2 regions of the Brachymonas sp. J145 genome follow, and region 1 is predicted to be linked to the other one. Evidence: riboswitches for the same ligand, from Rfam matches in the RefSeq annotation. Region 1 holds a riboswitch; the other holds the start of a gene.
The links. A riboswitch is a leader RNA that binds a small molecule or an ion and turns the genes downstream of it on or off. The one in region 1 is predicted to bind cobalamin.
Positions count from the first base shown of each region.

Region 2: it holds a riboswitch for cobalamin, as region 1 does, so the genes downstream of both, V1261_RS10130 (TonB-dependent receptor plug domain-containing protein) here and V1261_RS02175 (ribonucleoside-diphosphate reductase subunit alpha) in region 1, are expected to answer to the same signal.

Region 1 covers NZ_JAZDCI010000001.1:456,470-461,169, forward strand. Annotated here, with positions in the region: gene V1261_RS02175 (ribonucleoside-diphosphate reductase subunit alpha) at 1-1,329, opposite strand, end outside; cobalamin riboswitch at 1,542-1,746, opposite strand; gene V1261_RS02180 (hypothetical protein) at 1,757-1,939, opposite strand; gene feoB (ferrous iron transport protein B) at 1,954-3,831, opposite strand; gene V1261_RS02190 (FeoA family protein) at 3,821-4,102, opposite strand; gene V1261_RS02195 (glutathione S-transferase family protein) at 4,196-4,700, opposite strand, start outside.
Region 2 covers NZ_JAZDCI010000012.1:4,544-9,243, forward strand. Annotated here, with positions in the region: gene glnD ([protein-PII] uridylyltransferase) at 1-1,380, opposite strand, end outside; gene map (type I methionyl aminopeptidase) at 1,408-2,226, opposite strand; cobalamin riboswitch at 2,342-2,610, shown strand; gene V1261_RS10130 (TonB-dependent receptor plug domain-containing protein) at 2,755-4,700, shown strand, end outside.

The DNA.
Region 1 (4,700 bases):
GGTGTTCTTGCGCAGGTCGAGGAAGTCCTCGATGTCCAGGTGCCAGGTTTCCAGATAGGCACAGACGGCGCCCTTGCGCTTGCCGCCCTGGTTGACCGCTACGGCGGTGTCGTTCACCACCTTGAGGAAAGGGATCACGCCCTGGCTCTCTCCGTTGGTGCCGCGGATGCGGCTGCCGAGCGCACGCACCGGCGTCCAGTCATTGCCCAGGCCACCGGCAAATTTCTGCAGCAGCGCGTTGTCCCTGATCGAGCCGAAAATGCTGCCGAGGTCATCCTCCACCGTGGTCAGGTAGCACGATGACAGCTGCGGATGGCGCGTGCCGCTGTTGAACAGCGTCGGCGTGGAGCACATGAAGTCGAAGCTGGACAGCAGCTCATAGAACTCGAGCGCACGCACTTCGCGGTCGATCTCGTTGAGCGCCAGACCCATCGCCACGCGCATGAAGAACAGCTGCGGCGTCTCGATGCGGCGACCCTCGATGTGGAGGAAATAGCGGTCGTACAGGGTTTGCAGGCCCAGGTAGCGGAACTGGCCATCGCGCTCGCAGCGCAAGGCTGCTGCCAGCCGCTCCAGGTCGAAATCAGCCAGACGCGGATCCAGCAGCTGCGCATCAATGCCGCGGGCAATGCCTTGTGCAAAGTAGCCTGCCTGGCTTGCTGCGGCATCCTGCGGCAGCACCGCTTCGCCGATCACCTCTGCAATCAGCTGCGCCAACAGCAGGCGCGCCGTGGCAAAGTCGTAATCCGGGTCCTGCTCGATCAGGGTACGTGCGGCCAGGATCAGCGCCTGCTGCACATCAGCCTGCGGGATGCCGTCGTACAGGTTCTGCAGCGCCTGCTCCAGGATGCGCTGCGCCGAAACGCCCTCGCCCAGGCCATGGCAGGCAGCTTCGCACTGCGCCAGCAGCGCGGCGGTATCAAGCGGCTGGCGCTCGCCCTGCACCAGCACATGCAGCAGCGGCACGGCTTCGCTGCCAGCCTGCGCCGCACGTTCGGCAGCGCGGCGTTCGCGGTAGAGCACATAGGCGCGTGCCACATCGTGCTCGCCGGAACGCATCAGCGCCAGTTCGACCTGGTCCTGGATGTTCTCGATGTGTACCGTGCCGCCATCGGGCAGGCGCCGCGTGAGCGAGCGCACCACGGTATCGGTCAGTTGCGCCACCAGGTCACGGATGCGCGAGGAGGCGCTGCCCTGGCTGCCTTCCACCGCCAGAAAGGCCTTGGTCAGCGCCACGGCGATCTTGTCGGGCTGGAAGGCGACCACATCGCCGTTGCGCCGGATCACCTGCATCGCGGCTATGGACAGGGTACGTTGTTCGTTCAGCATGCTCGGGCTCCCGCTGGAAATGCAGGACAGGGCATCCGACGCAGGTCAGCGGCTGCCGGGAACGCGGAACAGGAAGTCAGGCTGGCTGGCATGCCCGGTCTCCGCATCGGCAGGCGCAGACAGGCATCTCCGGCGCGCACGCCGGGCAACAGAAGGCAGCAAGGAATACATGCATGATCGGCCTCATGTCAGGGACACCCCGCCCCAATGGAAAAAAGCTTGGTATCGCGGCAGGTCTTCTGACTCACGGCCTGACGCGTTGACCTGCCTTCCCGGACGCATCCAGTGGCATGAGCGGACAACGCAAACCGATTACAGCTGCGGGGGCAGTTACCGAATTCGGGTGCAAGACCCGGCACGGTATTCCCATTTTCACCCGTTGCGACGCAACGGGAACCGACGATCAGGACAGTCTAGCACAGCAGGCTCAGTGGCAGCTGCCACCACCCGATCGCTTGTGCGGGCATTGGCCGCAGGCGCTGCTGGTACTGCTGCCACAGCCACCAGCCTGGCCACCCAGACGCTCGCGCCAGCGCCCGGGCATCAGTCGCCAGACGGCGTAGAGCGCCGCCAGCACGACAATCACGCCCACGATCAGGTCTTGCCACATGGCGAATCCTCCGGTCAGCCGCCCAGCGCCAGGGCCAGACGGTAGGTGATGTAGCTGGCGGCATAGGCCAGCGCGAACATGTAGGCCAGCATGATCCAGACATGCTTCCAGCCGTGCGTCTCGCGGCGCACCATGGCCAGCGTGGACAGGCACTGCGGCGCAAACACGAACCAGACCAGCAGCGACAGGCCGGTCGCCAGCGACCACTGGCCGGCCAGCAGCGTCTGCAGCTGGGCGCTCACGCCCTCCTCGCTGCCGGACAGGGCATAGACTGTGCCCAGCGCCCCCACCACGACCTCGCGCGCGGCCATGCCCGGCACCAGGGCGATGCTGATCTGCCAGTTGAAGCCGATGGGCGCAAACAGCAGCTCCAGCCCGCGACCGAGCATGCCGGCCAGGCTATATTCGATCGCCGGAGCCGTGGCCCCGGGCGGCGGTGCCGGGTAGCTGGACAGGAACCAGAGCACGATGCTCATCGCCAGGATGATGGTGCCGACTCGACGCAGGAAAATCCAGGCGCGCTCCTGCAGTCCCAGCAGCAGGTTGCGCAGATTCGGCCAGCGGTAGGCCGGCAATTCCATCAGCAGCGGTGAAAAATCCTGCCGGCTGCGCCAGCGCTTGGCGATCCAGGCCACCAGCATGGCCGAGACAATGCCGAACAGGTAGAGCCCGAACAGCACCAGCCCCTGCAGGTTGAACAGGCCCAGCACCTTGCGCGTCGGGATGAAGGCGGCGATCAGCAGCGTGTACACCGGCAGCCGTGCCGAGCAGGTCATCAGCGGGGCAATCATGATGGTGACCAGGCGATCACGCCAGTTGCCGATGGTGCGCGTGGCCATGATGCCGGGCACGGCACAAGCAAAGCTGGACAGCAGCGGGATGAAGGAGCGCCCGGACAGGCCGACCTTGCCCATGAGACGATCGAGCAGGAAGGCGGCACGCGGCAGGTAGCCGGAATCTTCCAGCGCCAGGATAAACAGGAACAGGAACAAGATCTGCGGCAGGAACACCAGCACGCCGCCGGCACCGGCAATCACGCCATCGGCCAGCAGGCTGCGCAAGGCACCGTCCGGCAGGCTGGCATGGATCCAGCTGCCGAGCGCCTCGGTACCGGCCAGGATCAGCTCCATCGGCCAGGCGGCCCAGCTGAACACCGCCTGGAACACCAGGAACAGGATCAGCGCCAGCAGCAGCGGTCCGGTCACCGGGTGCAGCACCACGCGATCCAGCCGGTCGGTCAGCTCCAGCTTGCGCGTGTGCGAGCGCACCGAGATATCCATCAGCCGGCGCACCTCGGCCTGCAGCGCGAGCACGCCATGCGCGCCGGATTCTGCCGCTGCCCTGGCCACAGGAACTGGCGGCAGCGGCTGGTCCAGCGCAGCCAGGATCTCGTGCGCGCCGCCGGCCTGCACGCCTACGGCATACACCACCGGGATGCCGAGTTCACGCGACAAGGCGGCATGGTCGATCTCGATGCCGCTTCGCACCAGCATGTCGGACAGGTTGAGCACCAGCAGCATCGGCAGGCCGAGCTGGCGTGCCTGCAGCACCAGCTGCAGGCTCAGGCGCAGGTTGGTGGCATCGGCGACGCAGATCAGCAGATCGGGCAAGGGCTCATCGCTTTGGCCGGTGACGACATCGCGCGTGACGGCTTCATCAGCCGAGGCGGCGTGCAGGCTGTAGGTACCGGGCAGGTCCAGCACGAACACGCTGCGGCCTTGCGGCGTGAGCGCGATACCCTCCTTGCGCTCCACCGTGACGCCGGCGTAGTTGGCGACTTTCTGGCGGCTGCCGGTGAGCAGGTTGAACAGCGCGGTCTTGCCGCAATTCGGGTTGCCAAGCAGCGCCACGCGCTGCGGCAGCGTAGCCGCTGCGATGCGCTCAGCGGGCATCATCAGCTCCTGCCGCCACGCGGATGCGCTCGGCCTCGTAACGGCGCAGCGCAAAGGTGGTGTGGCCGACACGCACCGCCAGCGGTTCACGGCCCGGCCAGCCGGCGGCGGTGATGCGCACCTGCTCGCCCGGCACGAAACCGATTTCCATCAGGCGCAGCATGAGTTCGTCTTCGCGGCCCTGCGCATCGGGCAGCACGCCGCGCACGGTCGCCCAGCGTCCGGTTGTCAGCTCGGACAGGGGCAGGTCGGGTTCGGGGGAGGAGGACATGGTGGTGTGTCGATTATCAGATGAGAATGATAATCGACAACCGAATTCAAGTCTTGATGCGGATCAAGCCCGTGGCAGCTAAGGCCGATGGATTCAGGCCGGGACGGTGTCGATAAAGCTCTGGCGCTGCTCCAGGCGGGACTGCAGTTCGGCCAGGTTGGCGTGGCGGCTGCGCCAGTCGATCTCGGGGAAGCGCAAATCCAGCCAGCCCAGCGTGCAGCCAACGGCGATATCGGCCAGCGAGAACTGGTTGCCGTAGCAGAACGGGCGATCTCCCAGCAGGCGGCTCATTTCAGCCAGGCCGGCATCGACCTTGAGCAGCTGGTGATCGATCCAGGCCTGGCAGCGCTGTGCCTCGCTGCGGCCGGAGAAGATGTTTTCCAGGCGCGCCAGGATGGCAGCGTCGAGCACGCCATCGGTCAGGGCTTCCCAGCAGCGTACCTGCAGGCGCTCGCGCTCCTCGGAGGGCAGCAGCTTGCAGACCGGGCTGAGCGTGTCCAGGTAATGGCAGATCACGCGCGAATCGTAGACCGCTTCACCCGTCTTGAGCAGCAGCACCGGAATCTTGCGCAACGGGTTGTGCTCCCCGATGGACGTA
Region 2 (4,700 bases), on a different contig from region 1:
GTTGTACAGCGCACGCAGCGTACGTGCCGACAGGCCCTGGATGCCGACTTCGCGCTGCAGTACCAGAAAGGTCTCCAGGATCGCGTGCGGCTGGCGCTGGTAGATGTCATCGGTAGCAACATCGAGCAGGCCGTCGGTATCAAAAAAGCGCTCGTTGATCTTGCGGCGCGGACGATCGATCTGGCGCGGCAGGTAGTCCAGCCGCGTCAGTGCGGTGCTGGCGACCGGGTTGACCACGTCCTGCTGCTGCAGCGGCGAAGATTCTTCGGCAGCGGCTGCGGCCTTGTCCTGCTGGCGCTGCTGCAGCGCGCGCATGGCTTCGGTCACCGGTGCCGGGTCGTAATCGTAGGTGTGGCCGCTGTCGCGCAGGCGCTCGGCAATGTTCAGCAGCAGGATCTGGTTGAGCTGCACCACCGCCTTGGCGGTCCAGTAGTAGTGGCGCATCAGCGCTTCGCTCGGACGGATCGGGTTGCGCTGCGGACCGGTGCGCGTGGTGCGTGGCTGGCTGGTGTAGCCGAGTTGTTCGGCCACGCTGGTCTGCACGTCAAACAGCAGGCGATCCTCGTGGCGGCGCGCCACCAGGTGCAGCTGGCTGCGGATCATGCCGAGCATGGCATAGGTACGCTTGATCTGGCGTGCCTCGTAATCGGTCAGCAGCCCGCTTTGCGAGATGCTGTCCCAGCTGTTGCCATAGCCGGCCGCCTTGGCCACCCAGAGCAGGATGTGCAGATCGCGCAGGCCGCCGGGCGATTCCTTGCAGTTGGGTTCGAGCGAGTAGGGCGTGTTGTCATACTTGGCGTGGCGCTGGCGCATTTCCAGCGTCTTGGCCAGGTAGAAGGCGTAGGGCTGCATCACGCTGTCATAGGCGGCGCTGAGCTGCTGGAACAGCTTGCGCGAGCCGGTGATGTAGCGCCGCTCCAGCAGCGCGGTCTGGATCGTGATGTCGGCCTGCGATTCGCGGATGCATTCCTGCAGCGTGCGCACACTGGAGCCGATCTGCAGGCCCACGTCCCAGCAGCAGCTGACAAAGTGCTCCACGCGCTCCTTCAGGTCTGCATCCTGCTCCAGGTCCGCGCCGTCGGGCAGCAGGATCAGCACGTCGACATCGGAATGCGGCGAGAGTTCGGCGCGGCCATAGCCGCCCACCGCCGCCAGCAGCAGGCCGCCGCGCTGCAGCCCATGTGCGCGCCACAGCGTGGACAGCATGCGGTCGGTCAGGCGCGTGAGCTTGCGCCACAGCGTATGCACGCTGCGCAAGGCACGCAGCTTGCGTCCGGCGTTGGTCGAGAACGCCGCAAACAGCGCCTCCTTGTCCTGCTGGTAGCCGGTACGCAGACTGGCCAGGGTTTCCGGGGAGAGAGGGGCGAGGGTCTGCGGCATGCGGATCAGCGGGTGAACGTTACGGAATCAGGTCTTGGTCGAGCTGATGAAATCCGGCAGCGCCGGCATGCCGGGCGATACCGTCAGCACCTCGTAGCCGGTCTCGGTGACGACCAGGGTGTGTTCGTACTGCGCCGACAGGGATCGATCCTTGGTCACGATGGCCCAGCCGTCCGGACCCTGCTTGATCTCACGGCGGCCGGCGTTGACCATCGGCTCGATGGTGAAGATCATGCCGGGCTGCAGCTCTTCGAGCGTGCCGGGCTTGCCGTAGTGCAGCACTTGCGGCTCGGTGTGGAACTCCTGGCCGGTGCCGTGGCCGCAGAACTCGCGCACCACGCTGTAGCCATGGCCTTCCACGTGCTGCTGGATCGCATGACCGATATCGCCCAGGCGCGCGCCCGGCTTGACCTGCTGGATGCCGATCCACATCGATTCGTAGGTGACGCGCAACAGGCGAGTGACAAAGGGCTGTACCGCCGATTCACCACCGACGATGAACATGCGGCTGCTATCGCCGTGCCAGCCGTTGGTGGTCGGCGTGACGTCGATGTTGACGATATCGCCTTTCTTCAGCGGCTTTTCGTTCGGGATGCCGTGGCAGACCTGGTGGTTGACCGAGGTGCAGATCGACTTGGGGTAGGGCGTATGGCCGGGCGGGGCATAGTTCAGCGGTGCCGACACCGAACCGCGCGAGGTGGTGTATTCGGCGCACAGGCGATCCAGCTCGTTGGTGGTCACGCCGGGCACGACAAACGGCGCGATGTAGTCGAGCAGCTCGGCGGCAAAGCGGCCGGCAACGCGCATGTGTTCGATTTCTTCGGGGGTATGGATCTTGATGCTCATGGGCGCAATTATCCTAGGAATGCGAGCCTGTCGCAGGCAGCGGGGAATGTCGGGCTGGCGCAACAAGCGGACAAACCGGCACTTTGCATTTACAATCCGATACTTGCCGGCGCCATGCCGGCGCCAAGACCCAGGTGCCTGTGATGCCGGAAGCGATGAATCCGGCTGGCAGGTTAAACGGGAACCGGGTGCGTGCGCCAGCCGCACAATGCCCGGACTGCCCCCGCAACGGTAAGCGAGTGTGGGTGCATCAGGCCATGCAACAGGCATGGCAGCCACTGCCGGCTTGGGCAGCGTCGTGCAAGGCGGCGCCGGTTCAAGCAGTGGGAAGGCGATGCATCAAGACTTGCGAGTCCGGATACCGGCCTGTGTTTGACCAAGCTGCCATGACAGGGTGATGGCGGCGCAAACCTGGCCGTCTGCGGGGTAGCAGACATGGCGGTAGGGCGGTGTGCCGGCAATGCGGGCACCCGGCCACGACAACCGACGCGTCGCATGCAGCACGGCCAACTGATACGAGAACTGGCCTTGAAACTCCATCCCCATTCCATTCGCCTGGCAGGTCTGCTGATCTGCCTGACTCCGGTTGCCGCTGCCGTGGCAGAAACTGTCCAGCCCGATGCCGTCGAGCCGGCACTGCAAGTGGCTGCTGCCGGCCCCCAGGACGAACCCTATCGCGTGGTCGTCACCGGAGCACGTGCGCCCATGCCGCTCAAGGACACACCGCAGCGTATCGAGGTGGTGACGCGCCAGGAAATCGAGCGCGTGCCGCACCGTGAACTGGCCGACCTGCTGGGCAAGACGACCAATGTCGACATCAAGCGTTATCCCGGCATGAGCGGTTCGGTTGGCATGCGCGGCTTTACGCCGAGCTCGCCCATGACCGGCGAGAGCATGCAGACGCTGGTGCTGCAAAACGGCATTCCGGCTGTGCACAACAACATCAGCTTCATGCCGGTGAATGGCGTGTCGCGCGTCGAGGTCATGAAAGGCCCGGCATCTTCGCTCTATGGCTCGCAGGCCATGGCCGGCGTGATCAACGTGATTCCGGTCCGCCGTACCGACGAGATCCAGGGCGGTGTGGGCGTGTCTGCCGGCAACCATGACCTGCGCCAGGTCGATGCCAATATCGGCGGCGCCATCAGTGAGAATCTGAACTTTGACTATTTTGGCAACTGGGAAAAGCGCGGCAATTACCAGGACGGCAATGGCCAGACCATGGAGTTCAGCGGTTACAAGCAGCACAGCCACGGCCTGCGCCTGGGTGCCGAACTGGCACCGGGCTGGACACTGGATGCGCGTGCCGACCTGTTCCGTGCCGATGACGTGCAGAACCCCGGCCCCGATCCGGAGATCAAGCAGTTCGAGACCAGCAAGGATGCCAGCCGTGACCTCTACAGCCTGACGCTGCAGGGCGAAGCCGGCAACCATGCGTTGACCGCCGCGGCCTACACCGGCAAGGAAAACTACATCAACTACGACCTGCAAGCGGACCGCAGCCTGGCGCAATCCTATGATTCGCGCATCAAGTGGCACGGCCTGCAGCTGAAGGATGCCTGGGACTGGGCCGATGGCTACAAGCTGGTGTTTGGCTACGACTACAACCAGACCGAAGCCAGCGCGCGCAGCGGCACGCCGCCGTGGACCTTCTCGTATAACCCGGACAGTAAGCTGAAGACGCATGGCCTGTATGCGCAACAGAACATCAGTCTGAACGAAGGCCAGACCAATCTGTACGTGGGTGGCCGTTACGACCGCATCACCATGTCCACGCTGCCGACCGACGGTCTGGGCAACGTGACGCAAAGCCGTGATTTCAGCCAGTTCAGCCCGAGCGCCGGCATCAAGCACGAAGTGTCGCCGGGTATCTCCCTGCATGCCTCGGCGGGCAAGGGCTTCAGTGCGCCCAGCGCCTGGAAGCTGTCCGGCGAATACTCCGGCAGCGACTGGAAAGTTGACTCGGCCGGTAACTGGTACCCGGTGCCGATCACCTACGTCGGTAACGCCAATCTGGATCCGGAAAGCAGCACCAGCGTCGATGCCGGTATCGGTATCGAACGCGAGAACTGGAACGCCGACCTGACGCTGTACCACACGCGCATCCAGGACAAGATCGTCGCCTATGACGTCAGCCCGGGCCTGAAGAGCTGGCGCAACGCTGACGAGGCGCGCATGCGCGGCGTGGAGCTGGTCGGCAACTGGCAGTTCAGCCCGAACCTGCGCCTGGATCTGGGCTACACGCACAGCTTCCGCAGCGAGCAGCGCAATGGCAACGTCTGGTCGCCGCTGGAGTACGTGCCCAAGAACACCGCGCGCGCCGCGCTGGTGGGGGACTGGGACAAGTTGCATGCACGCCTGGGTGCCCGCTACAACGGCAAGAGCTGGAAGTCCAAGGCGGAGCGCGGCGGCTACACCCTGTGGGACATGAGCCTGGGCTACGCCATCGACAAGCGCCAGACCGTCAGCCTGAGCGT